One region of the Shewanella woodyi ATCC 51908 genome, then DNA from elsewhere that is predicted to be linked to it. Evidence: predicted binding sites of a transcription regulator. Region 1 holds the regulator's gene; each other region holds the start of a gene.
The links. The regulator sigma-54, encoded in region 1, starts transcription at its own class of promoters, with help from an activator protein. The targets are predictions, from matches to a motif close to GTTGGCACGNNNNTNGNNT.
Positions count from the first base shown of each region.

Region 1 (11,083 bases):
AAACTGGTTTTCAGAAATTAAGTCGTCGACAGATTGATTAAGCAAAATCTAACGACACAGAGCCTTGATTAAATAGAGAGAGCAAGATGGTAGATGTAACTCAACTTCGCCAATGGGGCAGAACTGTTATCGACATCGAGCGCAACGCACTCGATAACCTTTACCAGTACGTCGACTCGGAAGAGTTCACCCAAGCCTGTAAGCTAATTCTTAACTGTACAGGTAAAGTTATCGTAATGGGCATGGGTAAATCAGGTCATATCGGTAACAAGATCTCTGCAACATTAGCCAGCACTGGTACCCCAGCCTTCTTTGTTCACCCTGGAGAGGCGAGCCACGGAGATCTCGGCGTTCTCAGTGAAAATGATATTATCTTAGCCATATCAAACTCAGGTGAAGCCAGTGAGATACTCACCTTAATGCCTGTCATTAAACGCATGGGATTGCCAGTTATCGCTTGTACGGGAAACCCTGATTCAAATATGGCTAAACTCTCTGTTGTGCATCTGTGTATAGAGGTGCCAGAAGAGGCGTGTCCATTAGGGTTAGCACCAACATCGAGCACCACAGCAACCTTAGTCATGGGCGATGCCTTAGCCGTTGCGCTTTTGCAAGCTAGAGGCTTTACCAAAGATGATTTTGCCCTCTCTCATCCCGGTGGTAGCTTAGGACGTAAGCTGCTACTTAAGGTCAGTGATGTGATGCATAAAGGCAAAGATCTGCCCTCGGTAAACCATGATATCTGCATCACTGAAGCCCTCTATGAGATCTCTAAAAAAAGCTTAGGTATGACAGCTGTCGTCGATGAGGCAAATAAACTGGTAGGTATCTTTACCGATGGCGACCTAAGACGCGTTATCGACAGTGAAGTCAATCTTCGCACCACCTCTATCAGTGATGTAATGTCTAAAGGGTGCGTCACTGTTTCTGCCGACATTTTAGCGGCTGCTGCACTGAAAGTGATGGAAGATAAAGATATTAATGGTTTGATCGTTATCGATGATCAGCAGCATCCAATAGGTGCCTTAAACATGTTAGATATGGTCAAGGCTGGCGTTATCTAATATTAGGGATTGCTCCCTTTTTACCAATTTAGGCCAACTTAATGAGTTGGCATAGCAATTAGCCCTTCGATGAACAAACGGCTAGCGCGATAATGGAGATACTGTATGTCACACCAAGGTTTTTACGGTCCAATAGAGGATACTGTTTGGCAAAAGGCCAGTAAGATCAAGCTTCTAATATGTGATGTAGATGGAGTATTCTCCGACGGTTTAGTCTATATGAGTAACACGGGCGATGAACTTAAAACCTTCCATACCCGTGACGGTTACGGCGTCAGATCTCTGCTCACCAGTGATATTCCTGTCGCCATTATTACCGGCAGAAAATCTAAGATTGTCGAAGATCGCATGACAGCCCTAGGGATCACCCATATCTATCAAGGCGTCGATGACAAACTGACTCCCTATCAGGAGCTACTCTCTTTATACAAGGTAACGCCAGAAGAGGTCGCATATATCGGCGATGATATGGTTGACCTACCAGTGATGAAACAGGTTGGTTTATCGGTATGTGTTGCTGACGGCCATCCTTATGTTCAGCAAGGTGCCGATTTTGTTACTCATATCAAGGGAGGCCACGGCGCCCTACGTGAGTTGACAGATCTACTGCTTCTTAGCCAGAATAAGTTCGAAACGGCTCATGGAATGAGTATATGAATAGAGTCACCCTCGCCATTATCGCCTTCTTTGGTACCGCACTTCTGCTCTACTGGCAGGTGCAATCCAAACGAGGAGATGAGGGGTTAGCTGTCGATGTTAGCGCCCGACCCGATTATATTGCTGATAACCTAAAAAGTGTTGAATACAATGAACTTGGCTTAGTTAATAGCCGGGTTAGTGCTAAACATATGGAGCATTATGAAGAGGATAATATGACCTACTTCACCGAGCCTATCTATCTGGTGTACCCTGAGCAAGGCGAGGCTCAGTGGCAGCTACAATCGACCAAAGGCACCATGAATAAAAATTCAGGAAAAGTCATACTCGAAAACAATGTTATCATCAACGCCATAAACAGCAATGAGCCGATACAGTCGATCAAAACAAGCTATCTTGAGTTGGATCTCAATACCATGATCATGACATCCGATGACAATATCTATATCACAGGTAGCGACTTTATTATTGAAGGGGTTGGTCTATATGCCGACCTCAACGCTGAAAACGTAAAATTAACCAGTCAGGTTAATGGCACCTACTCAGCACACTAGTTAACGTCAACGCAAAATGGGTAAACATTTGGTTGATTAGCATTGACATTTTTTATGTCAAATTGAAGGGATATATGAAGCAAAATACAGGCATCATCACAGCACTACTCTGCTTAATAAGCTTTAGTAGTGTGGCAAAAGTCGATGATCTAAAACAAGAAGTTAAAATCTCTGCAGCAAGTCAGGAAGCAGATATTAAAAATAACCAGATCATCTTTAATGGCCCAGTTGAAGTCGTTCAGGGCTCAGTTAAAATCAATGCCGATAAGCTTAGAGCCTTTACCAAAGAGGGGTCTAACGGACGTATCTTAGTCGCTACGGGGAATCCAGCAACTTACTCACAGATAATGGAAGATGGCCGTCCAGCCAACGCCAGCGCAAAAGAGATCCGCTACGAGTTATCAAAACGCACTCTTATTCTGAAGGGTAATGCGACGCTTGAGCAAGATGGTAGCCAAGTTACAGGTAATCAGATTCAATATAACATTGAAAAGCAGCAGCTTATTGCTGAAAGTACAGGTAGCGAAAGGGTCATCACCATTATCCAACCTGAAAATTACCAGGATGAGTCTAAGCCTAAAACAGATAGCAACAAAGAGACTCAACCTGAAACAAAGCCAGAGATACCTGTAGAACCTGCAGTTAACGCTCAGGAGATCGAATGAGTTCTTTGACGTTAAAGGCTGTAAACCTAGCCAAAAGTTATAAAAGTCGCGCCGTAGTACAGGACGTGAGCCTCAGTGTAAAAACAGGTCAGATTGTTGGCTTACTCGGCCCCAATGGTGCAGGAAAAACCACCACCTTTTATATGGTCGTGGGCTTAGTACAAAGTGATAAAGGTCGTATCTTTATCGATAGTGACGATCTCACATTAGATCCCATGCATCTACGCGCCCGTAAAGGGATAGGTTACCTGCCCCAAGAGGCCAGTATCTTCAGAAAGCTCTCAGTGCGCGATAATATTATGGCCGTTCTCCAGACCCGTGATGAGCTAGATAAAAATGCTCGTGAGGAGCAGCTTGAACATCTGCTGGAGGAGTTCCACATTACCCATATCAGAGATAGCCAAGGGATGTCGCTGTCAGGTGGTGAGCGTAGACGTGTTGAGATAGCTAGAGCACTGGCTGCAAACCCTAAATTTATCCTGCTTGATGAGCCCTTTGCAGGTGTCGATCCTATCTCGGTTATCGACATCAAAAAGATCATTTTACAGCTCAAAAGTCGTGGTCTTGGTGTCTTGATCACTGACCATAACGTGCGGGAAACATTGGATGTTTGTGAGCATGCCTATATTGTAAGTCATGGAAACTTAATCGCTGAAGGTACACCCGCTGAAATCTTAGACAATCAGCAAGTGCGAGCTGTGTACTTAGGTGAACAATTCAAGCTATAGTTAATCTAGAGGAGCAGTTCTCCTCTAATTTAGAAATTCTACAGCATCGTTATGATTCATTCTTATGAAGTCAATTGAGGGAGCAAAGACTCCCCAAATAGCTCCAACAGGCTTTCTCATTTTATAAGTACAAAGTAGGGAATAGCAGTACATGAAAGCGTCACTCCAGCTCAAAATGGGTCAGCACTTAACCATGACTCCCCAGCTTCAACAGGCGATACGTCTGCTGCAGCTGTCGTCACTGGAACTGCAACAGGAGATCCAACAAGCATTAGATTCCAATCCATTACTGGAGTTGGACGAAGAGCAAGTTGATGCTAACGCTGACAATAGCGATGTCAAAAACAACAGCGAAACAGACTTCAGTGCTTCTGTCGAGAAAGAGGCCGATAAAGACAGCTCGTCACTAGAAACATCCGACGCACTGAATCAAGATTCCATGCCTGAAGACCTTCCTGTCGACACCACTTGGGATGAGGTCTACACCGCAACACCAAACTCAAGCTCTGGCGCGATGCGAGATGATGACCTTCCCTTCCAAGGCGAAACCTGTGAAGGTCTATATGAGCACCTAGAGTGGCAAAAAAACTTAACCCCATTTTCTGATAATGACTTAGCCATCGCGACAGCCATTATTGATGCGATCGATGAGCGTGGCTACCTCACGCAAAGTACCGATGATATCTTAGAAGCCATGGGCGATCCTGAGATAGAGCTCGATGAAGTTGAAGCGGTGCTTAAGCGTGTTCAGCACTTTGATCCTATCGGTGTTGCAGCCCGTGACCTCAGTGAATGCCTGTTTATACAGCTAGCTCAATATGCCAACACAACACCTCATATCGACAATGCCCGATTACTGATTAAAGAGCACCTTGATCTAATTGCAGGCCGTGACTTCCGCCTCTTAATGCGTAAAACCAAACTTAAAGAGGATGATTTAAGGCAAGCCATTGAACTGATTCAAACCCTAAATCCACGTCCTGGACTGGCCATCAACCCAAGTCGGGATGAGTATGTTATTCCAGATGTCACTGTGATTAAAAAGAAAGGGCGCTGGATTGTTGAACTCAACCCAGACTACATGCCAAAAATTAATGTGAATCAGCATTACGCTTCCATGGCTCGCAGCACGAAAAACCAAGCTGACAGTCAATTTATCCGTGGGCATTTGCAGGAAGCTAAGTGGTTTATCAAGAGCTTAGAGAGTCGTAACGATACTCTTTTAAAGGTCTCAAATTGCATCGTCAAGTTTCAACAAGGCTTCTTCGAATATGGTGAAGAGGCGATGAAACCTATGGTGCTAAATGACATAGCTGAAGAAGTTGAGATGCATGAATCGACCATCTCCCGTGTCACAACCCAAAAATATATGCATACCCCAAGAGGCATATTTGAGCTGAAATATTTCTTCTCCAGCCATGTGGGTACCGACGATGGCGGTGAGTGTTCATCAACAGCTATCCGCGCCTTCATTAAAAAGTTAGTGGCGGCAGAGAACCAACAAAAGCCTCTCAGTGATAGCAAGATGGCCCTTCTTCTTGCAGAGCAGGGCATTAAGGTGGCGAGACGAACCATAGCCAAGTACCGTGAGGCCATGTTGATCCCGCCATCGAATCAAAGAAAGAGTTTATAAGATATTTGAAAAGTGAATATATTGAGGTTGGTCATTGTGACGTAAAGTCTGTAAGTTCACGACATGCTAGATCCTGAATATAGAAGTGAGCTGGATATATATCCACACAGGATGCGGTGTTTCGAAGTAGCTTGAATATTTAAATGCAGTGTAAACCTCAAATCAGCGAGCGCGTTTTTAACACAAACGAATCTGAAGGAGTATCTCTATGCAAATAAACGTAACAGGTCATCACATCGAAATTACCACATCGCTACGCCAATATATTGAAGAAAAGTTTTCAAAGCTTGAACGACATTTCGATCAGATCAATAATGTGCACGTTATTTTGAATGTTCAAAAAATGCAGCAGAAAGCAGAAGCCAAACTCCATCTTGCTGGAGGTGAGGTTTTCGCCGCGTCACAACATGCGGATATGTATGCAGCAATAGACTCCCTGATTGACAAGCTCGACCGTCAGGTAATTAAACATAAAGAGAAGCAAACAAAACACTAACGATGGAATTAAGCACCATCCTGCAGCCGGAGTGCACAACTTGCGCCACTCCGGGCAGTAAGAAAAAGGTACTGGAACTTATCAGCGATCTTGCCGCTGTCCAGTACCCAAGCCTTTCCTCTCAAGAGATTTTTGAAAGTCTTTTAGCTAGAGAGAAAATGGGCAGCACAGGTATAGGTAACGGTATAGCGATTCCACATGGAAGGTTAACCAATATTAGTCAGCCCGTTGCGGTACTCATTAAGTGCGAAGAGCCTATCTCTTTCGACTCAATTGATAAACAGCCGGTCGATATACTATTTGCACTATTAGTTCCAGCTGATCAATGTGAACAGCACTTAAGCACCCTGTCGGCGATGGCAGAGAAGCTTAATGACAAGCTAATTTTAAAGCAGTTACGAAAAACACAAGACGAGTCAGAACTTTATCAGGTGATCACCCAATGAAACTGGTTATGGTATCCGGTCGTTCCGGATCAGGAAAATCTGTCGCCCTCAGGGTTTTAGAGGATCTCGGATACTATTGTGTCGACAATCTTCCTCTGCCTCTTATGGATACGCTATTGGAACAACTCAAAGATAGCACAGAGCTTGTTGCTATCAGTGTTGATGTCCGTAATATGCATGAGACAGAACTAGATAAACAGCTTTCAAACCTACCTGAAGGGACTGAGCTACTAAGCTTTTTCCTAAATTCAAGCGACGAAGTTCTCCTCAAGCGTTACAGCGAAACCCGTCGTCTCCACCCTCTTTCGAGAAGTAAAACTTCACTTAAAGAAGCGATAGATCATGAGCGGATACTGCTAGAGCCAGTCTCTAAACTCGTTGATCACTATATCGACACCTCTAATCTCAATATTTACGATCTTAGTAATCAGGTCAGAGAGATATTATTAGGTAGTGTAGATAAAGAGCTAGTCATTAACTTCGAATCTTTCGGTTTCAAACATGGCATGCCAGCAGAGGCAGATTTTATGTTTGATGTTAGGTTCTTACCAAATCCTCATTGGGAGCCAGAGCTTAGGCCGATGACAGGCTTGGATGAACCCGTTCAGCTTTTCCTTAGTCAGCAACCCACTGTCAATAAGTTTATCTGGCAAATAGAGAACTTGTTAGAGACCTGGCTACCGCACCTTGAGCGCAATAACCGTAGCTATCTAACAATCGCTATAGGTTGCACTGGTGGGCAACACAGATCTGTCTATGTCACAGAGCAGCTTGCTAAGCTGTTTAGTCAAAGCAAACACACAGTACAGGCTCGCCATCGCGAATTAAGCAATGACTAAATTAGAACGCCAAGTTACCATATGTAATAAGCTTGGACTCCACGCCCGCGCCGCGACTAAACTAGCCGTTCTAGCATCGGAATTCGACGCTAAAGTCACGATTGTACAAGGGGAGAAACAAGCTTCTGCAGCGAGTGTGCTGGGCTTGTTGATGCTGGAAACCGGAATAGGGAAAACCATTACCCTGCTCGGTGAGGGCCAAGATGCCTCTGCAGCACTAGATGCCATCTGCGCTCTAGTTGATGCAAAATTTGATGAAGCAAGTTAAACCTTACCACTAAGCTATCCCAGATATTTCTTATCAACACCGTGGTCTGTATTTAACCCAAAATACAGACAGCTTCATAGGGGGCCTGTTATGCCAATTGAAGTATTAGATAATGAGCTTACCGATCAGCGGTTAAACCAGTTAACACAAGCCCTTAGCAGTGGCATGTTTGTTCATGTCAGAAATATGCTCCATGATATGGCAGCCTCTGATATCGCCTTTATATTAGAGTCATCCCCACCTAGAACCCGTCAGGTTTTATGGCAACTGATCGATCAGGATCAAACCGGTGAGATCCTCGATGAACTTGGTGAAGAGCTTAAAGATAATCTCATCAAACAGATGAGCCCTGAGCGCGTTGCAAAAGCGGCTGAAGGGATGGACACCGATGACCTCGCTTATATATTGAGAAGCCTACCTGATAGTGTATTTAAGCAAGTGCTTCACTCCATGCGAAGTCAAGATAGAGCTAGAGTCGAACAAGCCCTAGCCTACCCCGATGACACCGCAGGCAGTATCATGAATACCGATACCGTCACCCTACGTCCCGACGTAAATATCGATGTTATCCTGCGTTACTTAAGAATACGAGGTAAGCTTCCGGAAGCCACAGATACTCTGTATGTGGTCGATAAACACGACCGCTTACTCGGCGGCGTCGAGATAGCCGACCTACTGACCTGCGATCCTAACTCATCGATACGAGATATTATGGATGCTGAACTGGAGGGTATTCCGGTCGGCATGTCAGATAATGAAGTTGCGCAGCTTTTCGAACGACACGATTGGATTTCAGCACCAGTTATCGGTGAAGATAACCAGCTCCTTGGCCGTATCACCATCGATGATGTTGTCGACGTTATTCGAGAAAATGCCGAGCACTCCATGATGGGGATGGCAGGTATGGATGATGATGCCGACACCTTTGGTCCAGTGCTAAAGAGTACTCTTCAACGCTCCCTTTGGCTAACCATCAATCTGTTTGCAGCCCTACTAGCGGCTTCTGTCAGTAACATGTTTGAAGGCACTTTAGAGCAGTTTGCCACCATAGCGATTTTGATGACTATTGTTCCCAGCATGGGTGGCGTAGCTGGAAATCAAACCTTAGCGCTTGTGATACGTGGCATCGCACTTGGCCAGATAGGACAAAGTAACTCCCGCTGGCTAATAGGTAAAGAGCTGGCCATCGGCTTCCTTAATGGACTGCTTTGGTCTGTGCTCGTCTTTGCAGCCATCTGGCTCTGGAAAGGCGATCTCGCATTAGGTGGACTCATTGGAGGGGCCATGTTGATCAATATGACAGTAGCTGGCCTCGCGGGTGCCTGTATCCCATTACTACTGAAGAGAATGAATATTGACCCAGCACTAGCTGGCGGTATGGTACTTACCACTGTCACAGACGTCATCGGCCTATTTGCCTTTCTCGGGCTCGCGACATTCTTCCTACTGAACTAATACCAGTCAGTATAAGAAGTTGATCTACTCAGAGTGTCTTTTGGCAAACTAATTCAAGGCGAATGGATGATGGAATGGTTGTTCCCTTGTGAGTTCATTCAACGAAGAAGTAGACAGCCAAAAACACTCCTTACAGGCGAGTTTTAGCGGTGCTGATCCTGCGTTAACGAGCTTAACCGTAGAATAACTATGCTCTTCACTCGTTGCAAGCCACATGGATGTGGTGAATGTCATTAATGCAGGAACAATTAAGGACCTTGCCTCAGAACCGCTAAACTCTCGCTGAGCGATCAAATCTTTATACTGATTGGTATAATACTTCGCAGAGAAAAAGGGAGCCATTGGCTCCCTTATGCTAAGCAGCAATACCAATCAGTAACTAGCGCAGTGGCGCATCGAAGCCATATTTAGCCAAAATATTTTGCCCCGGTTGAGACAGAATAAACATGGCAAATTCAGTGGAGTTCACGTTGGCTCCCTCTAGGATAGTTAAACCATAGTTAGCCCCAACAGATAGCGCTTGTGGGATCTGTACGATCTGCAAGGTAGGTAGCTCCTTTTGTGCCAGCACAGCATTGGTGCAGTAAGTTAAAAAAATATCGGCACGTCTATTTTCCATTACCCAGCCATAGGGGTTTCTCCCCTTAGGCGCTACCGCTGTGTTTGCACCACCAGTTAACTTTATCGCCTTATGCTCCAGCTTCTGTGTCGCCCCAAGTTGTACTTTATCGGCTCTACCAAATAAGGCCCAAGCATAATCACCAGCGGGATCCGCTTTAGGGGTGGAGATCCCCACCTTGATTGAATCTTGCAACATCTTCTCTAGCAATGAATCACTCGCAACATCGACTTCTGGCTGTGCAATGGCACATAGCTTGTTGCGCGCAAACATAACCACAGAACCACTTTTATCCGATGCATGTAACGTTTGAGGATGCTTCATATTAGCTGAAGCAAATAGATCGACTCTCTCCCCTTCTTCGATACGTTTACGCAAGAGTCCAGATGGGGCAAACTCAGCATTAACAGTCTCACTCTCCAGCTGTTGATATTCACTCACTATCTCTGCCATTGCCGCCTTTAAACTACCAGCAGCTCTGAGCTCTAACGGCGTTGAATTGGCCATAAATGGCAGAGTTAATACCGCGACAGCTATCCACTTTTTCATCTTATTATTCCAGCAAAATAAACCTATAGGGCCTATCAAGCCATAGCTCACACTCAGTCTCAATAGGCATAAAATGATGTTTATAACACTTGAGACATGAGTCTTACGTTTCAAGGCTTAGCTGGACAAATTGTCTAAGTTTATTCATATCAAAAACAAAAATGGCCTCCGAAAGGAAGCCATTTATAGACAAGGATAATACCGACCAATATAAGATGAAATTAAGAGAGTGGGCTCAAAATAATTTCAACACGGCGATTCTCCGCACGTCCCTCTTTAGTGGCATTTGATGCAATCGGTCTCTCTTCACCCATACCATCAGATTTCACTCTGACATACTCAACTTTCTGAGAAACAAGGTAATCAGCAACCTCAACAGCACGTACTTTAGAGAGCCGTAAGTTATAAGATTCAGAGCCTGAGCTATCGGTGAAGCCAAGCACATTCAAACGCGTCTTGTCATACTCTTTCGCCACTAATGCCACACTGTTTAGTACTCTCTTAGCACCCGCACTCAAGTGTGTCTCATCAACCCCAAAGGTAACTTCATTAGGCATATTTAAGATAATATTGTCGCCACTGCGAGTCACACTCACACCAGTCGATTGTAGCTGCTTTCTTAGCTCTGCTTCCTGAGTATCCATGTAGTAACCGATACCGCCACCTAGTGCAGCTCCAGAAGCAGCACCAATTAACGCACCTTTACCTCGATCACTCTTACTCGATGATGCAACACCAATCGCAGCACCCGCAATAGCACCTATAATGGCACCATTTGTTGCCTTAGCATTTTGTGATTCATTGGTATAAGGGTTCGTCGTTTGGCAACCAGTTAACGCTACCAATGAACAAGCTAGTACTGCTTTTACTGCAAAAAACTTCTTCAAACTCTGCATCTTTACTCCAAGCCTGTTTATGTAGATTCTCAAAAACATTCATAGACACAGAGACAGCGCTCTATGACTAAAAAAATTAAGCGAGCATTGTCTCATATCAAGACACTATTTCCAGTAATAACTCATACATAAGTCAGTTAATGGCGAAACACCAAAAGGTTAGATCCCAGCCAGTTCACAACCAGCCCTGACAATACACCTAACGCCAGATAAA
Region 1 covers NC_010506.1:5,137,464-5,148,546, forward strand. Annotated here, with positions in the region: gene SWOO_RS21720 (KpsF/GutQ family sugar-phosphate isomerase) at 87-1,064, shown strand; gene kdsC (3-deoxy-manno-octulosonate-8-phosphatase KdsC) at 1,170-1,721, shown strand; gene lptC (LPS export ABC transporter periplasmic protein LptC) at 1,718-2,275, shown strand; gene lptA (lipopolysaccharide transport periplasmic protein LptA) at 2,350-2,940, shown strand; gene lptB (LPS export ABC transporter ATP-binding protein) at 2,937-3,668, shown strand; gene SWOO_RS21745 (RNA polymerase factor sigma-54) at 3,820-5,301, shown strand; gene hpf (ribosome hibernation promoting factor) at 5,510-5,797, shown strand; gene ptsN (PTS IIA-like nitrogen regulatory protein PtsN) at 5,800-6,243, shown strand; gene rapZ (RNase adapter RapZ) at 6,240-7,082, shown strand; gene SWOO_RS21765 (HPr family phosphocarrier protein) at 7,075-7,350, shown strand; gene mgtE (magnesium transporter) at 7,441-8,805, shown strand; gene SWOO_RS21780 (molybdate ABC transporter substrate-binding protein) at 9,185-9,973, opposite strand; gene SWOO_RS21785 (OmpA family protein) at 10,195-10,869, opposite strand; gene SWOO_RS21790 (GtrA family protein) at 11,007-11,083, opposite strand, start outside.

Region 2 (11,083 bases), 470 kb from region 1:
TGACTAGAGTCAGATAAAGCTTTCAAAGCTTGAATACCGTCGTTAACTATCTCAATTTCTAGACCAAACTCCTTGATGATCCCCTCGGCAACAAGCTGATTGACCATATTATCTTCGGCCAAAAGCAGCCTAGGCTGAGTGGGAGTGAAGTGATTTGTTAGAAGCCAGTCATCGCCAGAGTCCACTGTAACTTCATGAGAAGAGGAGGTGTGTGCTTGATTGTATTTGGTGAGCAGGGAGGCAAGTCTGATTTGTGAGATTGGTTTAGTGAAGGCTCCACAGATCTGCTTCTGTAAATAGTGATGAATAATCGGTGCATCTATTGAGTTGTAACTTAGCAAGGTTGTAATGTTTGATAGTAATGGTTCACTGTTTAGCTTCTCTAGCTCAGCTCTGATAGCTTGTTCTCCTGCTGATAGGCTCAAAATAATCAATTGGGGATGAGGGTTGGTTAATTTACTCAAATCAATAGTTTTGTCATTTCCCTTTACGACTAGTCTCTCAATATCTGCATTAAATTCTCTGAAAATCTTCTCAAGTATATTATCGGCAAACGAGGCTTTGCTTAGTAACAATACGGGGAGCTTATTGAGGTCGAGTATGGAGTTATCTTGTTTCATTGAGTTGGAGTCTGGTAGTTGGATCTCAAGGTCTACTACGAAGTGACTGCCTATATTCTCTTTGCTGGTAACTGAGATATCTCCATTCATCAGGTGGCTGAGGTGTTTTGCGATAGAGAGTCCTAGCCCTGTTCCACCGTAGTGTCGAGTGGTTGAATTGTCTGCTTGGCTAAAGGCTTGAAATATGTTTTCGAGCTTATCTTGCTTCATCCCAATGCCTGTATCTTGGATTGAAAAAGTCAGGCGATGATTATTATTTTTAGCGGTCAGCTTTCCGGTTACGATAATGCTGCCTTTAGGGGTAAACTTTATGGCATTCCCTATTAGGTTGGTTAAGACTTGGGTGATTCTCCCTGGATCTCCAGTAATATTCGCGGGTTTGATCTGGCTTATGTCTAGTGTTAATTCAAGGCTCTTCTCTTGCGCTCGAATGGCTAATGGCTGTATTAGCTCATCTAAAGTTTGATGCAGATTAAACTCGATAGACTCAAGATTGAGTTTTCCTGATTCAATCTTAGAGAAGTCCAGAATGTCATTGATTAGAGTAAGCAAAGACTTAGCACTACCTTGGGCTATCTCTAGGTGGTGTTGCTGATCTTGATCTAACTCAGTTCTGCTTAGCAGGCTAAGCATGCCTAGCACGCCATTCATTGGTGTTCGGATCTCATGGCTCATACAAGCAAGAAATTCAGATTTCGCTCTTCCTGTGGCCTCAGCCTCTTCACGGGCTTCATCCAGAGCCCAGTTATTAAACTCAAGATCCTGAGCATACTTTTCAATTTTCTTCTCATTGTTCCTTGTTTGAGTCTGATCTTCTATGCAGACAAAAAAACCATTTATCTTCCCATCCGCATCAATGTCTGGTACTTGAGTGATATGGAAGTTGAGCTCCTCACTATTGAGGTGTTGGAACTCAGCATCAAAGGTTAATGTCTCTCCTTTAAGGGTTTGTTCAATGAAGGGAGCCATAAGTTTAAAAAGTTTAGGGGGGATGATCGCCTCACAGGTGCGGTTCAACACCTCATTGCTTTCACAATCCAACCAGTTAAGGCTGTGACGGTTAATAAATTGAATTTTTTGTTTGGTATCGACATAGATCAAATGTACAGGAAGCACTCTAGTCATATTCTTTATATGGCGGTGAGATTTTTCCAGCTCCTTTTTTTGCAGTAGCTGAGTATGAACAGAGTGGTTATAGCTATTGGCAAGTATACTGAACTCATCCCTTGTAGAGATTTTTAGGGGCTTTGGGCTGATATTGCGTCCAGCTTGGTGCTTAAGTTGAGCTGTGATCTGAGATAGTGGGGTGAGTACCACCACTTTATGTATCCATAGGTTAATAAGCAGAAGTGAACTAAATGCACATATGACAATAAGCAGGTAGTTATTACGAGTTTGATTGATTCCTGCTTCTAATAGGGTTTTGTCATATTTGAAGTAGATGATGTAAGGCCTGAGGCGGTTTACTTCAGGATCGATTAAGTGAAATTGAACTGCATGGTGTAAATGGTTGCCAATAAACTCACCAGATTGTTGATCATGAACTCTTGCTGGATTAGTTAACAGCTCCATAATAGGAGCGGGAAAGACCTCTTTAGCTAACCTTCCATTATATTGAGTTAAACTATCGGCATTAACTCTCATATCAGATGACTTAATCACCGAAAGGCGATCAATATTTTTATTGGTTGTTAAGACCCCCACAATACGGATCATATTGGAGAGCTGGGAGTTGGTTTCTAGTGCGAGCTTTAATGTGTCGGTGATTTGAGTAAGCTCAATGCTAGCCTGCTCTTTTACTCTCTCTTGCGTCTCTTGAAAAAAATATATAGCCAGAATGCCACAGAGTAATGTACCTATAAACAGAGTGCTTAGGTTAAGCTTTAATGCGATGCTCCTTATGGTATGAGGTTGATTCTCTGTATCGGGAGACGGGCTTTCCATATTAAATCCCAGTATAGAAAAGCGTTTCTATATGCTCACATGAACTGTCAAATGCACCGACTTTATTGAGAGTGTCACAAACTGATTGAGCAAGGTTTGTTAGCTTCTTATTCTCTTTTAATAATTTATTTTGCTCTGGATTACTTAATAAATAGATGTCAGCAAGTGACTGACTAAACTCATCAACTGATATAAGTTCTCGTTCAGCCATCAACTGAATGGCTTCATCTGGGTGTTGTTCAAGATAGTCATAAGCTAGCTGCCAAGCTTGTTGTAGCTTAGGCACTAAATCTGGGTTGGCTTTTATCACATTTTGTGAAAAGGAAACGGTATCTAATATCTCATTTGGGATCTCTGCTGTGGTAAAAACTTTGTGACTCTTTTGGCTGGTGCTGTTTAAAATTTCAAATGAATAGGGGGGATAGGTGACCATGGCATCAATGTGGCCACTATTTAACGCTTGGAGAGCATTGCCCTGTTCCATATTAACGATCTCCACATCGTCTAGGGACATATCGTATACCGCAAGCGCTCTAGCTAAGATATAGATCCCCAGAGAGCTCACCTCACAACCCACTTTTTGTCCTTTGAGTTGGTTCAATGTTTTAAAGTCTTCATGGCTTACAATGAGATCGCCACCATTGGAGTAGTCTGCTAGCAAAACTATATTTAAGGGGTCTCCACCAAACTCTTGTGCCTGAACTGCTTCGACTATGGTGCTAGCAAAACCATCAACTCGGCCACTTATGTAAGCTCGCTGAGCATCGGAGAGTGTGGCTGTCTGAGAGAGCTTAATATCTAGCCCTACTTGTTTGAAAAAACCTTTACTTTCGGCGAGGTACAGTAATTCGTATCCTGGCCAAGGATTGATGGCGATGGTGATTGTTTTTGTTACTGGTTTGGGACTGCAAGCAACAAGTAGAAGAGAGATGAACAGACTGACTGTGAATCTTAGCATGGCAGCATTCTTAGTAAGTTAAATCTAGTTATTAGGTTAGTAGACAGAAGAGTTAATCGCCAACGAGACAGGGGCAATGATTGAAAGAGGTAACAGTTTTTAGATTAGGGAAGGAAAACAAAAAAGCCCTAATAAATTAGGGCTTTTAGAAGATATCGCTTAGGGATTATAAGCTGTAGTAAAGCTCGAACTCAACAGGGTGAGTTGTTTGGTTGATACGCTCAACATCAGCAGACTTAAGTGCGATATATGAATCGATAAAGTCATTACTGAACACATCACCGCGTGTTAGGAACTCACGATCAGCATCTAGACACTCAAGTGCATTTTCAAGCGACGTTGCAACGGTTGGGATCTCAGCAGCTTCTTCAGCTGGTAGGTCATACAGATCTTTATCCATCGCTTCACCAGGGTGGATCTTGTTCTGGATACCGTCAAGGCCTGCCATCAACATTGCTGAGAAGGCGAGGTATGGGTTAGCCATTGGGTCACCGAAACGAAGTTCGATACGACGAGCCTTAGCACTTGGTACCACTGGGATACGGATAGAAGCACTGCGGTTAGCTGCAGAATATGCAAGCATTACTGGTGCTTCAAAGTGCGGGATAAGACGCTTGTAAGAGTTCGTTGATGGGTTAGCGAATGCGTTGATAGCACGAGCATGCTTGATAATACCACCAATGTAGAAAAGTGCTGTTTCGCTCAATCCGCCATACTTGTCACCGGCAAAGATGTTAACGCCATCTTTTGCTAGAGATTGGTGAACGTGCATACCACTACCGTTGTCACCAACGATTGGCTTAGGCATAAATGTCGCTGTCTTGTTGTAAGCGTGAGCAACATTATGGATAACATACTTAAGTACCTGAACTTCATCGGCCTTAAGTGTTAGTGTGTTAAAGCGAGTTGCGATCTCGTTTTGACCAGCTGTTGCCACTTCATGGTGATGTGCTTCAACCACTTGGCCCATCTCTTCAAGTACAAGACACATTGCACTACGGATATCTTGTGAAGAGTCAACAGGAGCAACTGGGAAGTAACCGCCTTTAACACCAGGACGGTGACCCTTGTTACCATCTTCGTAGCTAGTGCCTGAGTTCCATGCTGCTTCTTCAGCATCAACCTTGTAGAAGCAACCAGACATATCTGAGCTGAACTTCACATCATCAAATAGGAAAAACTCTGGCTCAGGACCAATTAATACTGTGTCAGCAATACCTGTTGAGCGTAAGTAATCTTCAGCTTTCTTAGCAATTGAGCGAGGGTCACGGTTGTAACCTGTCATTGTGCCTGGGTTAAGGATGTCACAACGGATATTAGCTGTTGTCTCTGCAGTGAAAGGATCGAGTACAAAGCTTTCAGGATCTGGCATTAACACCATGTCTGATTCGTTGATGCCTTTCCAACCTGAGATTGAAGAGCCATCGAACATCTTACCGTCTTCAAAAAAATCAGCGTCCACTTGGTGGCTAGGGATTGAAACGTGTTGCTCTTTACCTATCGTATCGGTAAAACGCAAATCAACAAACTTAACTTCCAGTTCTTCTATTTGTTGTAAAACTAATTCAGCTGACATTCTGAGTCTCCGAGTAGAGTAAAGGGATATCCCTTTTATTTTTAATTTAATTAGCGCTTATCGCGATTCTGACAATCAATAAGCCAGAGTCGTGCCATTTTTATAACTAATTGATTGTAATGATAACTCTTGAAGCTTGTGTTTTAGGGAGGAGAAGTTTTGCACTAGTTTGGTGCGTTGTTTGCCCGATAATGGTGCGCTCACCATCCTGGTGCGGATGAAATAAAACTGACTATTCATAGCTGACTAAAAAATAATCCTGTGCGAGAGCCCTCCGCTAGAGTAGAATGGCACGTTTTTTATTGCAACAGCTATTATTTGAGCTGTTACAAATACCCCCTATATTTTGATGGTAAGAGGTTTATCTGTGTTAGAGAATTTACGTAACATCGCCATTATTGCACACGTTGACCATGGTAAAACTACCCTAGTTGATAAGTTGCTGGCGCAGTCCGGAACCCTTGAGACTCGAGGAGAGGCCACTGAGCGGGTGATGGATTCGAACGATCTTGAAAAGGAGCGTGGGATCACGATTCTGGCAAAGAATACTGCCATCAAGTGGAACGACTACCGCATCAACATCGTGGATACTCCTGGTCACGCCGATTTCGGTGGTGAAGTTGAGCGTGTTCTTTCTATGGTTGATTCAGTACTGCTTCTTGTTGACGCGGTTGATGGCCCAATGCCACAGACTCGCTTTGTAACTAAGAAAGCATTTGCTCAAGGCCTTAAGCCTATTGTTGTTATCAACAAGATTGACCGTCCAGGTGCTCGCCCTGACTGGGTTATCGATCAAGTATTCGATCTGTTTGATAACTTAGGCGCGACTGATGAGCAGTTAGATTTCCCAATCGTTTATGCTTCAGCGCTAAACGGTTTTGCTTCTCTTGATCCAGAAACAACAGAGGGTGATATGACACCTCTGTTTGAAACGATCATCGAGAAAGTTTCATCTCCTGATGCTGATGCAGAAGGTGATTTCCAGATGCAAATTTCGCAGCTGGACTACAACTCATACGTAGGTGTTATCGGTGTTGGTCGTATCAAGCGCGGTAGTGTTAAGACTAACCAGCAAGTGACTATCATTGATGCTGAAGGTAACAAGCGTAACGGTAAAATGGGCCAAGTATTAGGTTACATGGGTCTAGAGCGTCACGAAGTTTCTGAAGCAAATGCTGGTGACATCGTTGCGATTACTGGTCTTGGTCAGTTAAAGATTTCTGACACTGTTTGTGCAACAACTACTGTTGAAGCGCTACCTCCATTGTCTGTTGATGAACCAACACTAACAATGACTTTCCAGGTAAACACCTCTCCATTCGCGGGTAAAGAAGGTAAGTACGTGACGTCACGTAACATCCTTGAGCGTCTAGAGCAGGAGCTTGTTCACAACGTAGCACTACGTGTTGAAGAGACTGACAGCCCAGATCGTTTCCGCGTATCAGGCCGTGGTGAGCTTCACCTATCTATCTTGATTGAAAACATGCGTCGTGAAGGTTACGAGTTAGCCGTTTCTCGTCCAGAAGTTATCATGAAAGAGATTGATGGCGAGATGTGTGAGCCGTTCGAAACACTAACTGTTGACGTTCAAGAGGAACACCAAGGTACAGTGATCGAGAAGCTTGGTACTCGTAAGGGTGACATGAAAGATATGCAGCTAGATGGTAAGGGTCGTGTACGTATCGACTTCGTTATCCCTAGCCGTGGTCTAATCGGTTTCCAAACTGAATTCATGACAGCGACTTCTGGTACTGGTCTTATCTACCACTCATTTGACCACTACGGTCCAGTGAAAGGTGGCGATATCGGTCAACGTGCACGTGGTGTACTGATCTCTAACGCTACTGGTAAAGCACTAACCTTCGCACTATTCGGTCTACAAGAGCGTGGTCGTCTATTCATTACTCACGCTGCTGAAGTATATGAAGGTCAAGTGGTTGGTCTACACGCACGTGCTAACGACCTAACAGTTAACTGTTTGAAAGGTAAGCAGCTAACTAACATGCGTGCATCTGGTACTGATGAAGCACAGGTACTAACTCCACATATCGAAATGACACTTGAGCAAGCGCTTGAGTTTATCGATGATGATGAGCTAGTAGAAGTAACGCCACAGAACATCCGTGTTCGTAAGCGTTTCTTGACTGAAAACGAGCGTAAGCGTCATAACCGCAAGTAATCGTTTCGCTTCAGCTCCATGAGCTAAGTATTTGAAGGCCCTGAACATGAAGATGTTCAGGGCTTTTTTATGTAGATTCTATTCATTAAAAGTAGTTTTAACTATTCCCGTTTTACTTCATTTTCTAAAGGCCAGAGTATTTACATTATAGATTTTTGATTGAAGAGAGTGGCTTCCATTAGCGTAGTAAATCAGCGACAATCAGAATGATGATGGATATTCACTCACTATTTTGGTCATTATGGATAATAACTATATCAACTCAATGGAACAGGCGTTGAGCTTGTCACCAGACAACTTCATCTTGCGGATCACATTGATTCAAGCTCTATATGAACATCAGCAACTCTCAACAGCTTTAAGTTTGTTGAAGGAGGTTGAGAGCTGTCAAGTTGAGCAGGAGCTGCACCAGATCCTTGCGGCAAAGATCTTTATTGAAAGTGGAGATGGCGAAAATGCACTCCTATTTTTGTCTAGTAACTTGCCTGAAGTTAAAATACTTAAAGCCAAGGCATATCAGATTCTTAATGAATTCTCATTAGCTCGTGAATTTTATGTTGAAGCGGTTAAAGAAAATTCGTCACTTGAAGATATTGATTTTGCAAGAGAGCTTAGAGTTGCGAAAGATGCTCTAGACAATAGCAAGAGAATAAAGCTGACGGTGGTAGCTAATGATGATACCGATGCGGTAGAAGTTACTCGATTGATAAAGCCTAGAGAGGAAGTGATATCCTTTTCGGAGGTAGGTGGGTTAGCTGATGTAAAAAAACAGATTCGGAAAAAAATTATCACTCCTTTTCAAAAGCCCTCGCTTTTTCAAAGATTTAAAAAGAAAGTAGGTGGTGGTATTTTACTCTTTGGTCCTCCTGGTTGTGGGAAAACATTGTTAGCTCGAGCGACTGCTGGTGAGTGTAATGCCACATTTATTAATGTGGTTATTTCTGACATTCTCGATATGTATATCGGTGAGTCTGAAAAGAAGCTTCACGCTATTTTTGAGCAGGCTAGGCAAAATACCCCCTCTGTAATATTTTTTGACGAGATAGAGAGCCTTGCTGCTAAGCGTCAGCATACTCGCGAAGCAACCTCTGCAAAATTAGTCAGTCAGTTTTTATCTGAGCTTGATGGATTTGCTCAAAATAATCACGGTGTACTAATTCTAGGGGCTACCAATGTTCCATGGGCACTTGATCCAGCATTTAGGCGCCCAGGACGTTTTGATCGTGTTGTATTTATTGCTCCGCCAGATGTAGATGCACGTACCGATATTTTGAAAGGATTATTGAAAGATCGTCCGGGTGGAGAAAGCGTAGATGCCCAAAAAATTGCACGACTCACTAGTGGGTTTTCCGGTGCAGATCTGATGAACTTAGTTGAAACCGCGGTTGATGAGGCTATCGACCATTCAATTGAAAGTGGAGAAGAGGTACCACTTAATCAGACTTTCGTGAAAGAAGCTTTAAAAGAGGTTAATCCAACTACTCTTGAGTGGCTTACTATGGCACGTAACTATGCTAAGTATGCTAATGATTCTGGACAGTACAATGAAGTGCTGGCTTTTTTGCGTAAACATGGAAAGTAGATATGGCTAGCTATCAAATTATTGATGAACCCAGAGCAGGTAGGTTATCGAACTATACCGTTAATCCAATGTGGCCTTTACTGTCTGCAATGCTCGGAGGGCCAGTTTTTAGTTGGTTATGGTATTTATTTAATAGCTTTGCTTTAAATGGCCCAAATCGATTAAAGGAGATACTAACAATCTTTGTTGCATTTGCAGCTTTTATTGGTGTCTATCAGTTTGGGGCATCGTTTTGGAATTCAGGTTATTTTGTTGATGCAAATGTACGTTATTTTTATCTATTTGGTATCACTGTACAGTTTGTTTTTAGTTACATTCTTCTTGTTTTGCAAAGTGATAGTTTTGAACTGTATGAGCACTTTAATGGACATGTAGCAAGTCCGGTTATCGGTTTTGTTCTGGCATTTGTGATAGGAAAGCCGTTGCAGCTTTTTTTAGTGAATTTAGTGTGGGGAGGATAAGCATGGACAGCAACGTATCCATTAGTCAACTAATTGATAGTGCCGAACAACACTTTCAATTTGGTGCTTACACTAGAGGGATAGAATGTTTAAGGGAGGCATTATCTTTAGAGCCTGATAATGGCTTCTTACATAGTTATCTTTCATTTGCACTCATAGAAACAAAGCGCCGTACAGCAGCGCTGTATGAAGCTGAAATTGGGCTGTCGTTATCGCCAGACTCTTCATATGGACACTATACATTAGGTTACGCTTACTTAGTAAATCAGAAGTTTGCTTTGGCAAGTGAGCATTTAGATAATGCCATTGAGCGTGAGCCTGACAATGCAATGTATCACTTGCTTAAAAGTCGTATATTTTTTCAACAGAATAAATACCAAGAGGCACTTAAAACGATTAAACATGCGTTAGAGTTAGCCCCTAACAATTGTGACGTTTTAACTGAGTATGGAGATATTTTGCTTCAGTTAGGTAAAGTTGATGAAGCGGCAGAGTTTTATCAAAACGCGTTACAGCGAGGGCCTCAAAATATTAACGGCCTAATTGGTATGGGCACAGTTTTATTGAAAAAAAACCAAGTTCAAGAAGCAAGAGAACATGCTATCTGGGCGCTTCAGCAGGCCCCTGACTATGCTCCTGCACTACGGCTTTTTACTCAGATAAAAGCGAGAAGTAATCCTGTTATGGGAGTTTGGTGGCGTTTAAATAATTGGCTATCAAATGGTAGTAATACCCGAATGGTTGTGCTTCTTATATCAGGTTTTTTACTGTTTCAGGTTGCTTCAATTGTGCTTGAAGATCTTGGCCATAAAAGTGTTGGTGAGGTAGTCTCAATGTTCTGGCTTGGTATTGTGATCTACAGCTGGATTGGACCTGCTTGGTTTAATCGAATGCTAAAAAAGGAGTTAGAGACCGTTAGTTTAGATAAGGCATTTTAGCTATATGACAAGGTCAATACTATAAACCTTTAGTGATTCGTCACAAGCCGATTACGTTGGTGAATACTAATTTAGCGTAAGAGTAATACCAATCAGTATAAAGGTTTGATCGCTCAGCTAGAATTTAGCGGTCCTGAGGCAAGGTCTTTAATTGCTCCTGCATTAATGACATTCACCACATCCATGTGGTTTGCAACGAGTGAAGAGCATAGTGAAACTAGGGTTAAGCTCCCTCTTTGCTTATAAAAAGTCGCAGTATCAGTACCGCTAAAAATCGCCTGTAAGGAGTGTTTTTGGCTGCCTACTTCTGCGTTGAATGAACTCACAAGGGAAACAACCATTCTATCCTCCATTCGCCTTGAATTAGTTTGCCAAAAAACACTCTGAGTAGATCAACTTCTTATACTGACTGGTATAATATCTCTGAAAATCTTAGGTGGTTGTTAACTGACAGCTATTAAGTACCTCCATTATTACTCGTTAACAGAATTAAAGGTTGTGACCATGAAGCGGATCCTATCCATTCAATCCCATGTGGTATTTGGCTGTGCCGGCAACAGTAGCGCAGTATTTCCTATGCGTCGTCTCGGCATGGAAGTGTGGCCGATCAATACGGTGCAGTTCTCTAACCACACTCAATATGCACAAGGATGGAAAGGCATGGTTATGCCGTCAGGGCAGATCACCGAATTAGTGCAGGGCTTAGATAACATTGGTGAGCTGAAAACCTGTGATGCCATTTTAAGTGGTTATCTGGGAAGTGCAGAGCAAGGGGGTGAAATAGTTGCTGCAGTGAAACAGCTAAAAGCAGTCAATCCTCAGGCG
Region 2 covers NC_010506.1:5,607,634-5,618,716, reverse strand. Annotated here, with positions in the region: gene SWOO_RS23825 (ATP-binding protein) at 1-2,564, opposite strand, end outside; gene SWOO_RS23820 (ABC transporter substrate-binding protein) at 2,566-3,522, opposite strand; gene glnA (glutamate--ammonia ligase) at 3,689-5,098, opposite strand; gene typA (translational GTPase TypA) at 5,466-7,277, shown strand; gene SWOO_RS23805 (ATP-binding protein) at 7,645-8,859, shown strand; gene SWOO_RS25675 (hypothetical protein) at 8,862-9,320, shown strand; gene SWOO_RS23795 (tetratricopeptide repeat protein) at 9,323-10,258, shown strand; gene SWOO_RS23790 (hypothetical protein) at 10,372-10,599, opposite strand; gene pdxY (pyridoxal kinase PdxY) at 10,763-11,083, shown strand, end outside.
Region 2: a site for sigma-54 is predicted at 5,179-5,197, ahead of glnA (glutamate--ammonia ligase). Genes of this name have one in related genera too.

Region 3 (11,083 bases), 600 kb from region 1:
CATAGTGCGACCTAGAATAAACAGAAGTAAAATATTGATGAGGGTGACAGTTATTCCTACGGCGAGGAAAAGCAGTGAGTCATTTTTCTGTTGCGCACTTAACTTCTCGATTCTGTTTGAGATAGTGGAGCTGAGTTGGTGTAGATCATCGATGCGCTTGCTGGTTACTTGCCACCAGTTTTCACTATCGACCTTAGGGGTTTGTAGTTGAAGTTTGGAGAGTGAAGCTAGCATCGGCCCATCATCGACTCGAACCAATTTGTCCTGCTCCTGTATTGTGATCCCCTGCAGTTTGAGCTGTTTCAAAAGGAAAATGTTTTCTTGATACTCCTCAATTGTCTCTCTGATCTGAGTTATGGATGCTCTTTGTAAAGGAGTTAAAAGGTGTTGTTGCTCTATAGTGGATAGCTTATTTTTAAGTTGCTGAACGTCACTTTGAAACTGCTCGAAATAATTAAGGTCGCCCCTGAGTAGATAGTTTTTAAAGTTATGGATTAAGCCACCGTAACCCAGTAGAAGGTTTAGCTCCTGTGCTAATCCTACCAAGTGGATCTGTGACTTTATTTTTTGTCTCATCACCAAGTATTGAGTATGAGTGTCGTTGGACAGTATCTTTCGAATGGACTGCTTATGTTCAGCGTCTGCGGTGGACAGCAGCTGGTTTATTGAGTCATCTAGCTCATTTTCAATGGCGTGGATGGTGATAATGGTGTTAGATGTCATCAGCTTGGCTGAGAGTAACTGATTGACTAATCCTCGTTCCTGCCCTGCTAACTCCTGTATGTTCAACACATTAAGTAGATCATTATAGGCGCTAGACTGCAGGGGATCTTGGGTATGTACCTGTAATTGAGAGATAAAGATCAGCAGACGGTAATTAAACTCTGAGAAATATTGAAAAGGTGACCCTCCTAGTTGAGGGACGTTTTGTCGTATATCGGGTAATTGAAGGGCAATCGCTTGGATTCGTTGGAAGTTCTCGAACAATACCCGTGAACGTTCTGTATTTTGGCTGAGCATCTCTCCTAAGGCACTGTTAGTCAGAAGCTGATTAAGCTGCAGATCTGTTTGTTGCTGTTGTTCGAGGAGGCGCCGTTGATATTTTTCACCTTGGCTACCAATAAAGCCTGCTGTAAGTCCACGCTCTTTTTGTAACTCAAAGAGTAGGTTCTCTATTTCGAGAGTGACCTCTATCGTTAGTGTGTTTTTTTGAGCTGTCTGGAAGCTGTCCAATAGTCCGGACATGGTTATAGAAACAAATAGAGAGAGAAGCAACATAGGTATTGCTGCAAACAGGAGCAGTTTATTTTTAAAACTTATCCGGTTTATCACTGATGCCATTCAACCTGCTCCCTGCGTGTTATGTTGAAGTTTTACTCTGTTTTGGTGACAAGCTGCCCATTACAAAATATGTCTTGATGCCATGGGGGTGAGACCTATTACAACGGAGTCGAGTTCTGGATATAAGTGAATTTGACTCAAGTGTCAGCCAGTTTAAGGCGATATTTGGGTTAGGATAAATATCATAGCAAAATGTATCTGTCATCCCTATTTCACCAAAGTCTAATCTAAGTCACGATTTTTCATATACCGAACTTTAATTGTAACATACTATTTTTATTGGATTTAATTTCTGTCGTATTATTTTTTTTTAGATGTTAGGGGGAAAGTAGCGATATAACCATATATTTCATATGGTTATCTTGGGTAAACAAATTGCGGTAATTTAATTTATTGTTAAGTTAAAGTGGCTAATCATTTGTGTGTTTAGCCACAGTATTTACTAACTTTGATTCAGCCTAAAGTTAACTCGCCTTCTCCATGGTTACTTTACGATATTCAACAATGTCCTCTATGGTTAGCACTGGTAGATTATGCTGCTGACCAAATTGGATGATTTCGGGCAGTCTAGCCATGGTGCCATCTGGGTTAGTGATTTCGCACAGTACACCTGCAGGTTTTAAACCGGCCAGTAACATGAGATCTATGGTGCCTTCCGTATGTCCTCGGCGGGAGAATACACCCCCAGATTGAGCACGAAGTGGGTAGACATGGCCTGGGCGAGCCAGATCTTCTGGTACTGCGTTGTCTGCGATAGCTGCTTTAATTGTGGTCACGCGGTCCGCTGCCGAAACACCTGTGGTTACGCCCACTTTTGCTTCTATGCTCACGGTAAACGCTGTGCCGTATTGACTGGAGTTATCTTCGACCATAGGGGGGAGATCTAACTGTTTGATACGTTCATCGGTTAAACAGAGGCAAACGATACCGCTACACTCTCGTATTAGCAGTGCCATCTGTTCGTTAGTTAGAGATTGTGCCGAATAGATAAGATCGCCTTCATTTTCTCTATCTTCATCATCGACAACGAGAACACCTTGTCCCTGTCTAAGGGAGGTAAGCGCTGCTTCAACACGTTCAATGGCTGTGCCGAAAGGGGTAAGTAATGACTGATTCATGGTTAAAATCCTTAATAAACAACATTGGGTTTTCCAGAATCAGGGCGTGCAGAAAATGACGCTGCATAGCTAAACTTAAAAAAAGCTGGCCATTGCAAACGTACAATAAGAGGCAAGTGAGCAAGCGTCACCGAGAGGGTAACGTTAGCTTTTGTCTTATATTCTCTTTCATCCGGACTTAGTACTGTACTACTAGTGTGTTATCTGAGTAATACGGTTCATTACCGTCGGCTCTGGAGTGTTCTATATATGTATCAGATAGAGTTCACCAGATCTGCTTGACCCCAAATCAGCTTACATCTTCAATGTTAAGTTGATTTGGGCGCTCGCGGGCTTAAGGCTTAGGTTAATTTAAGCGCTATCACCGCCGGTGGGGAGTTTCACCCCGCCCTGAGAATTTACTCATCTATCTTCGTTTTTGTTGAGCGGATAGTGAGCGCGAACATGGTGCGCTAATTTTATAATAATGACAAGTGTACGCTTTTACTTTACCTATCAAGTTATCGAACTTAGACTCGAGCAGGCTAACGATAAGTTGTTTCCCAAGGATGAGTAATGATTAACAAATTTGCTGTTAGTTCTGCGGCCATATACTTGCCTATATTAGTGCTATTAACCCTATTTGTTGGATGTACCTCTATGACAGATGTGATTTCATCTCAGCCACCTGTTGCTGACAAAATTCCCCATGAACTTAATTTGCACGGCGTACAACGCAGTGATGATTACTACTGGATGCGTGATGACGATCGTAAAGATCCTAAAATTATCGCTCATTTGGAGTCGGAAAACAGCTATAAAAAAGCACAGTTTGCACCCTACGAATCACTGCAAAAAACACTGTTTGATGAGCTGGTTGGCCGTTTAGATAAAGATGAGTCAAGCGTGCCTTACAAGTGGCATTCTCATTGGTATTCTCGTCGTTATCAGCAAGGCTTTGAGTACCCAATTATTACTAGAAGTAAGGTGTTAGGTGGTGATGAATCTATCTTACTAGATGTGAATCTTAGAGCTGATAAGCAAGATTTTTATGGTCTTGGTGGAGTTCATGTCAGTCCTGATGAGTCTATGTTGGCCTTTGGCGAAGATCTGTTAAGTCGCCGCATCTACAAGATCTACTTTAAAACCATCGAAAGTGGTGAGCTCCTTGAGGATATTCTGGAGGGAACCGATGGACGACTGGTGTGGGCTAATGATAACCAACACGTTTTCTATATCAGAAAAGATCCACAAACATTACTGGGCAACCAAGTATTCCGTCATCGACTCGGTACACCTCAAGCCCAAGATACTTTGGTGTATGAGGAGCTAGATGACACCTATTATATTGCACTTGGTAAGAGCTTAGATGAGAGCCGCATTGTACTTCACCATGAGAGCACAGTGACTAGTGAGATCTCTGTGCTCGATGCCGATAAGCCACTTAGTCAGTTCACACCACTGCTAGCTCGTGAAGAGGGCCATGAATACTCAGTCGCTAAGCTGGGCAATGAGTACTTTATTTTGACTAACTGGCAGGCTGAAAACTTCAGGTTAATGAAAGCTAGTGAGAGTCATTTTGCCGATAAAAGCAAGTGGCAGCAGGTGATAGCCGCGGATCCTGATGTGCGTATCGAAGATATTTTGCTCCTGAAAGGTTATCTGATAGTGCAGAGTCGTGATCAGGGATTAAGCCATATTCAGATCCGCCCGTTTGGTGAGCAAGGTGCCTATCACTTGGCGTTTAACGATCCTGCCTACGTGGTTGGTTTGGATGTCAATGCTAGCCAAGAGAGCGACAAACTGCGCATCTACTACTCCAGCCCCACAACGCCTGAGTCAATTTATGAATATGATCTGACTCAAGGAGAAGGGCGAGTGCTACTTAAGCAGGAGCGAGTGTTAGGGGACTTTGATAGTGAACTTTACCAGGCGGAGCGTCTGTTTATTGATGCCAGAGATGGGGCCAAGGTGCCTGTTACTTTGGTTTACCGTAAAGATAAGTTCAACAAAGATGGCTCAAACCCGTTATACCAATATGGTTATGGTGCCTATGGCCATACAATCGAACCAGATTTTGATAGTTCGATACTAAGTCTGCTTGACCGGGGTATGGTCTACGCCATCGCCCATGTGAGAGGTGGAGAGATGTTGGGGCGCCCTTGGTATGATAATGGTCGTATGTTGAATAAGCAAAATAGCTTTAATGACTTTGTCGATGTGACTAAAGGACTCGTTGAACAAGGTTATGGGGATAGTAAACGGGTTGTTGCTGCAGGTGGTAGTGCTGGTGGTCTTCTCATGGGCTCTGTTATTAATCAAGCGCCTGAGCGGTATTTTGCCGTGGCTGCCCATGTGCCATTTGTGGATATTGTGACGACTATGCTCGATGAGTCTATCCCGCTTACAACTAATGAGTATGATGAGTGGGGCAACCCGAATGAGAAGGCCTATTTTGACTATATGCTCAGCTATTCACCCTATGATCAGATCGAACGTCAGGATTATCCGCATCTTTTAGTGACTACAGGTTTACATGATTCACAGGTGCAATATTTTGAGCCTGCTAAGTGGGTGGCCAAATTACGTGATTATAAAACCGATGATAACTTGCTGCTGTTTCATGTGGATATGGAAGCGGGCCATGGCGGTAAAAGTGGGCGCTACCGTCGCTATCAAGACACGGCACAGGAGTACGCCTTCTTTCTTGGGCTATTAGGCTTAGATAAAGGCTTGGATAAATAGGTGAGCGAGTTTAAGTGGTATTAGCGTATGAATGAGATCGAGTGTGCTAATGGTTATCTTTGTCAAAGAGGTGGTATTAGTGAGCGAGTCTAAGTGGTACCTGTACATGATCGAGTGTGCCAATGGTCATCTCTACACTGGGGTGACTGTCGATATTGAACGCCGCTTTAGTGAACATGAGAGCGGTGGGCCTAAGGCGGCTAAATACCTAAGAGGCAAAGGACCGCTTAAGCTAGTATATCGAGAGCTAGTCGGTGACCGCTCTGGGGCATTAAAGCGTGAACTCGAGATAAAATCTTGGAGTAGAAAGAGAAAATTGGCGTTAATCACTCACTAATGTAGATCACAACTTCTATCAAGCTGTCCCTATTAACAGCTAACCAATCTATAGAAATATATATATATTTCTATAGATTGGTTAGTAATGTTTAACTTATGGTCAAAGTGCTAAAACTCTGAAATCCGCGCCAGTGCGCATATTAGATAAATACCTGCCTGTTTAAACTGATTTATCTCTATGTAGTGCACTCCTTTCACACTTTTTTCACTCTTGTTGAGTTAGTCTGCTGGCCTGATGCGATGGCCTTTGATCTCTAAGTTGTCACATAGAGTCGGTAAGCTTTGTGCTTTAAGTATCATTATCGCCCTCATTTAGGGCAAAAGGACAATTCACTTTAGGGATAGCTTATTGATTATGCAGGGCTGAACATATCTCCAAATCGATATGTATAGACGTGCAATTTGGGAGGAGCGATGGCTTCTTTGTTACAAAAACTCAAGGGAGAGCCACAAGGCAAAAGGTTCACTTCCTCTCTACAAGATAACTTTGAAGGGTCGGGCTTTCATCTGCTCCTTTTTGCTGTTTTTGTGCTGCATCTATTGACGATTAATGAAGCGTCGAACCTGAGTGTCTTTAATTTTATCAATGGACTTAGTCCAAGCATACCTGCTTGGTTGCAAGCAAGTGTGACAGACATGGGTAATGGGGTAACTTTAGGTGCTGTGATCTTATGTTATCTGGTTTCTCGCCCCGAGCTATGTTGCAGAGTCGTTGTGGCTGCAGTGCTTAGTTTGGTTATGGTTCCGCTACTTAAGCAATACTTCGATGCTCCTAGGCCTGCTGTCATATTGGATTACCTGAATATTATCGGAGAGGTTAGACATGAGCATAGCTTTCCCTCTGGTCATGCAGCTACCGCTTTTCTTCTGGCAGGGATTATCTTTCTATCAACGAGTAAACATTGGTTAAAGGGGGTAGTGGTCGTTGCGGCTGCATTCGTTGCCGGTTCTCGTATTATGGTTGGTGCGCATTGGCCTGAAGATGTTGTTATGGGCGCGTTTGTTGGACTTTTATGTGCCTATGGTGCGGTAAAGTTTGTGCCTTTAATTGTTCTATCAAGCTCTGTCAGAGTGAAACTTTACCTAGTGTTGTTTGCGACTATTGTGATCAGTGAGTTTAAAAACGGCGATGACTTTCCTCAATATTGGCAAGTTCAGGTTATTCGTTGGTCATTTATTCTTTTATCAGGCTTACTTATTTTACGTTTCTGGCTGAGAAGTTTTCCACCAAACCTGTTAAAAAACCAAGTTAACTAGCTCCTGTTTTACTCTATGATCATGTTAATTAAGCAATGATCATAGAGCCCTCCATATAGGTGTGACACTCCCTTCAATATGACCTTTCATATCATTCAGTATGCTATGCTATTAAAAGGTTGATCACTGTCACAAATTGCTATAGTTTCGACGCTAATCAGTGCTTAAGACTTACAAAAAAATAATACGAGATTAAAAAGTTTTTACATAAGTCGTTTTAACTAGCAGCAGATTATTCATTTTGGGCGTACTAGTTGGTGTCGTCTTTTTTTACTAAGCCTATTTTGCTTAAGCTGCTGGAGATACGTAATGACCTCTTTGGTTGAGGTCAAAAGAAAGGAAAGTTCTTTTGACTTTAATACACAAAGAAATGGATTTCAGCTATTAGTTTTTTCGTTGTTTGTTTTACATATAGTTACCCTAAACTCAGAAACAAACCTTTATCTATTCAATCTTATCAATGGATTATCTGATTTTTTCCCCCTGTGGCTATTAGCCATTGTTACCGATCTGGGCCATGGTTCTACATTGGGAACCTTAGTCTTGTGTTACCTAACTCTAAGACCAGAGATGACCATTCGCGTGATTGGTGCTTCCATTCTCTCTTTAATACTTGTTCCACTATTAAAGCAGTATTTTGAAGCCCCAAGACCTGCAGATGTATTGGATTCCTTAAATATCATTGGAGAGGTTCGTCATCATTTGAGCTTTCCTTCAGGCCATACCGCCACCGCATTTCTGTTTGCAGGTACTATTTTTCTAGCTGTTAACTGTAACAAGTTGAAGTTCATGTTAATTATGCTTGCCAGTTTAGTCGGTATCTCAAGAGTTATGGTGGGAGCCCATTGGCCAATAGATGTGGTGATGGGAGCGATACTTGGGCTTATTTGTGCTTATACTGCTACAAAATTTATTCCTCTGTATTCCTTAGAGCCTAAAGTAAGGGGCTTGAGTTACCTTATACTGTTTTTACTTTTGGTGGGAAGTGAGATAGGTAAAGTGATGGATCCTGATCTGCTCTGGCAAACCTTAGTGTTGCGATGGAGTGTGTTTATTTTCTGTGGGGCACTGATTGTTCGGTACGCGCTGGCCAATAGTGAACTTCTGTTTGCATCAATTCCTACAGTTCCAAGTAGCACAAAAAAGTGATGGGGTGGGCAGCAACTCATTCAATCCCTTATATTGATTGGCATAAGTCGCTGCGCCGGGAAGTTGGTATTATTGCTCTAGGCTAACCTTGCCATCGATGTTATCGAAGCTGAGACTGCCTGAGCCAGCTTCGATAATTTTCAAACCTTTAGTATCCATTACATCGATGCTGCCTGAGCCATCATCTATGGTGACAAAGCCCTGAACCTTTTTGATAGAGAGACTTCCAGAGCCATCGTTAACGTTAACATCACCGTTAACTTGCATAATCTCTATTGAACCTGAACCGTCATCCAGTGTGATGTTACCGTTGACATCGGACAGCGTGATAGAGCCTGAGCCATCTTCGATATTCAGGTTCTTTCCTCCTTCAATCTCCATACTGCCAGAGCCATCTTTTACATCTATATCCGCACTTGAGCCCTGAATTTTGATACTGCCAGAGCCATCGTCGATATCCATTTTCATCTCTGCTGGCACTTTAACAACCAGATCAATATAGGGAGAGTTTCCTGAAACCTTGTAACTGTCAAAATCGGCTACTAGACGTGCGGTATCGCCACGTTTTTCAAGAGTGAGTATGGGATCTATTCCTTCATAGGTGTAGATATCTGCTTCAAGTTTGATGTGAGATAGGCCAACAACGCCTTGAATCTCTAAGGCACCAGCACCAGTTTCGGCCACCAACTCATTTAGGCCATTACTATCTAATTGAAGTGATTGGTGAGTATGTTCGGTAGGTGCTCTGCCTGCTCCGTTCACATTAATAATACAAGCTGATAGAAGTAATGCCGTAAGGCTGACTGCTGCAATAGGTCGTAATGTCATTGTTCAATTCCTTTTTAAATGATCCTAAGCCTTGTGGTGAGTTACCTTTAAGACGGATTTCATTTTATATTTGAGTTTTTGTATGCGTATTCATTAGCAGGGTTTGTGCCAAAAATGTATCCATATGTTTTTATTGTGTTATTTAGTTTTTTCTGAATAGTATGTTAGCTTATGTGCTTAATTGCTGGGAAAATGGACTAACTGTTTAGTGAATTTCCCTATATTGAGAAATTGGTAACTTGGGAATTTTAAGATGGACTATTTAGCAGTAAATAAAAGCGCATGGGATAAACGTACCAAGGTTCATGTTGGTTCAAAATTCTATGATGTTGACGGTTTTCTCTCTGGAAATAGTGCCTTACAGGAAATTGAGTTTGAAGAGCTAGATGTAAAGGGCAAGAGTTTATTACATCTACAGTGCCATTTTGGCTTAGATACTCTCTCATGGGCTCGGGAGGGGGCAGAGGTGACTGGAATCGATCTCTCTTCAGTTGCTATCGAGCAGGCAAGAGAGTTGGCAGTAAAGAGCCAGTTAGAAGCCAACTTTATCTGTAGCGATCTCTATAGTGCGGCGGACAAGCTTGAGCGTCAGTTTGATATTGTGTTTACCTCATATGGTGCTATCTGTTGGTTGCCTGATTTGAACAGATGGGCCCAAATGATCAAGCAGAGTTTAAAGCCTGGTGGTGAGTTTTATATGGCTGAGTTTCATCCTCTTGAGGCTCTGTTTGACGGTTATAGCTACTTTGCACAAGATGAGCCCGATGTCGATGAAGAGGGGACATACACAGAGAACTGTAGCGGTGAGAAAGAGACTTTAGTGAGCTGGCCTCATCCAATCTCAGAGGTCTTCAATGCACTTATTGCTGCTGGTCTTGAGATTAAACGCTATAACGAGTTTGATTTTAGTCCCTATGATGCGTTTGCAAACCTTGAGAAAGAGTTAGTGACAGATAAAAACGGTAAACAACATACCCGTTACGCGATGAAGCATAATGATCAACGAGTACCTCTGGTTTATTCAATCTCTGCGATAAATAATCCCTAGGCTATAAGTTGTAAATTGCACTGAAACTGCTTTTTCAATGATCATTATTCAGGTGTGTGTTATAAGCTAAAGATACTTATTTATCAGCACCTGTTGTTTATGCGAATTGTATTAGGTCTAGCTGTGTTGTTGTACGCCCACCTGACGTGGTCAGCAGAAGCTCTGCTGATCCAATCCCCTCAGTCTGAAGATGATGCCAGCTATCATTACTATGTTGATCTTATCTTTGAGGTGCTCAAGGAGACTCAAGGTGAATATGGGGTTGCCAAGTTAGTTGAAACTGGCTCTTCATATACCCAAAATCGTGGCTTAAATGCACTGGAGTCAGATCAGTTAACGATATTTTGGGCAGGGACAGATCCTAAAAGAGAAAAGCGATACCATGTTATTCGTATCCCCTTGATGGCTGGTCTATTGGGGATGCGTGTTCCTGTTGTTCACCGCTCACAATATCAAAAATTTCTCGCACTAGAGAGTGCTGAGCAGCTAAAACAACTCACTGCTTGTCAGGGAACTCACTGGCCAGATAGTTATGTGCTCGAACAAAATGGTTACCGAGTGGAAAGGGTGACAAAATTTGAGTCCATGTACTCTATGTTGAGGCAAGGACGTTGTGACTACTTTCCTCGAGGGATCGGAGAGGTTCACGCCGAGCTAGAGCATAGTATGAATCAAGATATGGTAGCGGTAGATAATCTACTGCTCACCTATCCTATGCCCATGTATGTTTTTCTTAACAAGAGAAATATGCAGTTAGCTAAGCGGTTGGAGCAGGGACTTAATGCCATGGTCGAGCGGGGAGATATTTTTGAGTTTGTTCGACAGCACCCTGCGACCCGCGGAGTATTTCCATTGGGCAAATACCATCAGGCTAAATTAGCCAGACTGACCAACCCTCTGCTATCGAATTCCACAGAGCTTGATAACCCGCTATTTTGGCTTCAACTTTCCCCTACTTCTGAGGGGGGAGTGCTTGAAAGTGAATGATAATACCAATCAAGATAAAAAGCCGCATGGAGAATGCGGCCTTTGTTGGAGATAAGGGCTGTTATCACAGCTTAAGTTTATCTTGTGATACCTAACGCTTAACAATCCGCTTATGAGTTAACCCTTGATGGCAATCAATACAGGTCTCCCCCCTCGCGGCTATCTTCTCATGATTTAGTCGTGCACGTTGTGGCTGCTTGGCTAAATCAAAGTTTTCACCTTGGTGACAGTAACGACAGTTAGCTGAGTCATTCTTCTTGAAATCTTCCCAAACACTCTCGGCCATGGCCGG
Region 3 covers NC_010506.1:5,740,962-5,752,044, reverse strand. Annotated here, with positions in the region: gene SWOO_RS24470 (EAL domain-containing protein) at 1-1,341, opposite strand, end outside; gene ribB (3,4-dihydroxy-2-butanone-4-phosphate synthase) at 1,806-2,459, opposite strand; FMN riboswitch at 2,616-2,861, opposite strand; gene SWOO_RS24460 (S9 family peptidase) at 3,015-5,183, shown strand; gene SWOO_RS24455 (GIY-YIG nuclease family protein) at 5,215-5,520, shown strand; gene SWOO_RS24450 (phosphatase PAP2 family protein) at 5,937-6,779, shown strand; gene SWOO_RS24445 (phosphatase PAP2 family protein) at 7,176-7,928, shown strand; gene SWOO_RS24440 (DUF4097 family beta strand repeat-containing protein) at 7,998-8,756, opposite strand; gene SWOO_RS24435 (class I SAM-dependent methyltransferase) at 9,010-9,804, shown strand; gene SWOO_RS24430 (transporter substrate-binding domain-containing protein) at 9,904-10,791, shown strand; gene SWOO_RS24425 (NapC/NirT family cytochrome c) at 10,883-11,083, opposite strand, start outside.
Region 3: a site for sigma-54 is predicted at 8,851-8,869, ahead of SWOO_RS24440 (DUF4097 family beta strand repeat-containing protein). Genes of this name have one in related genera too.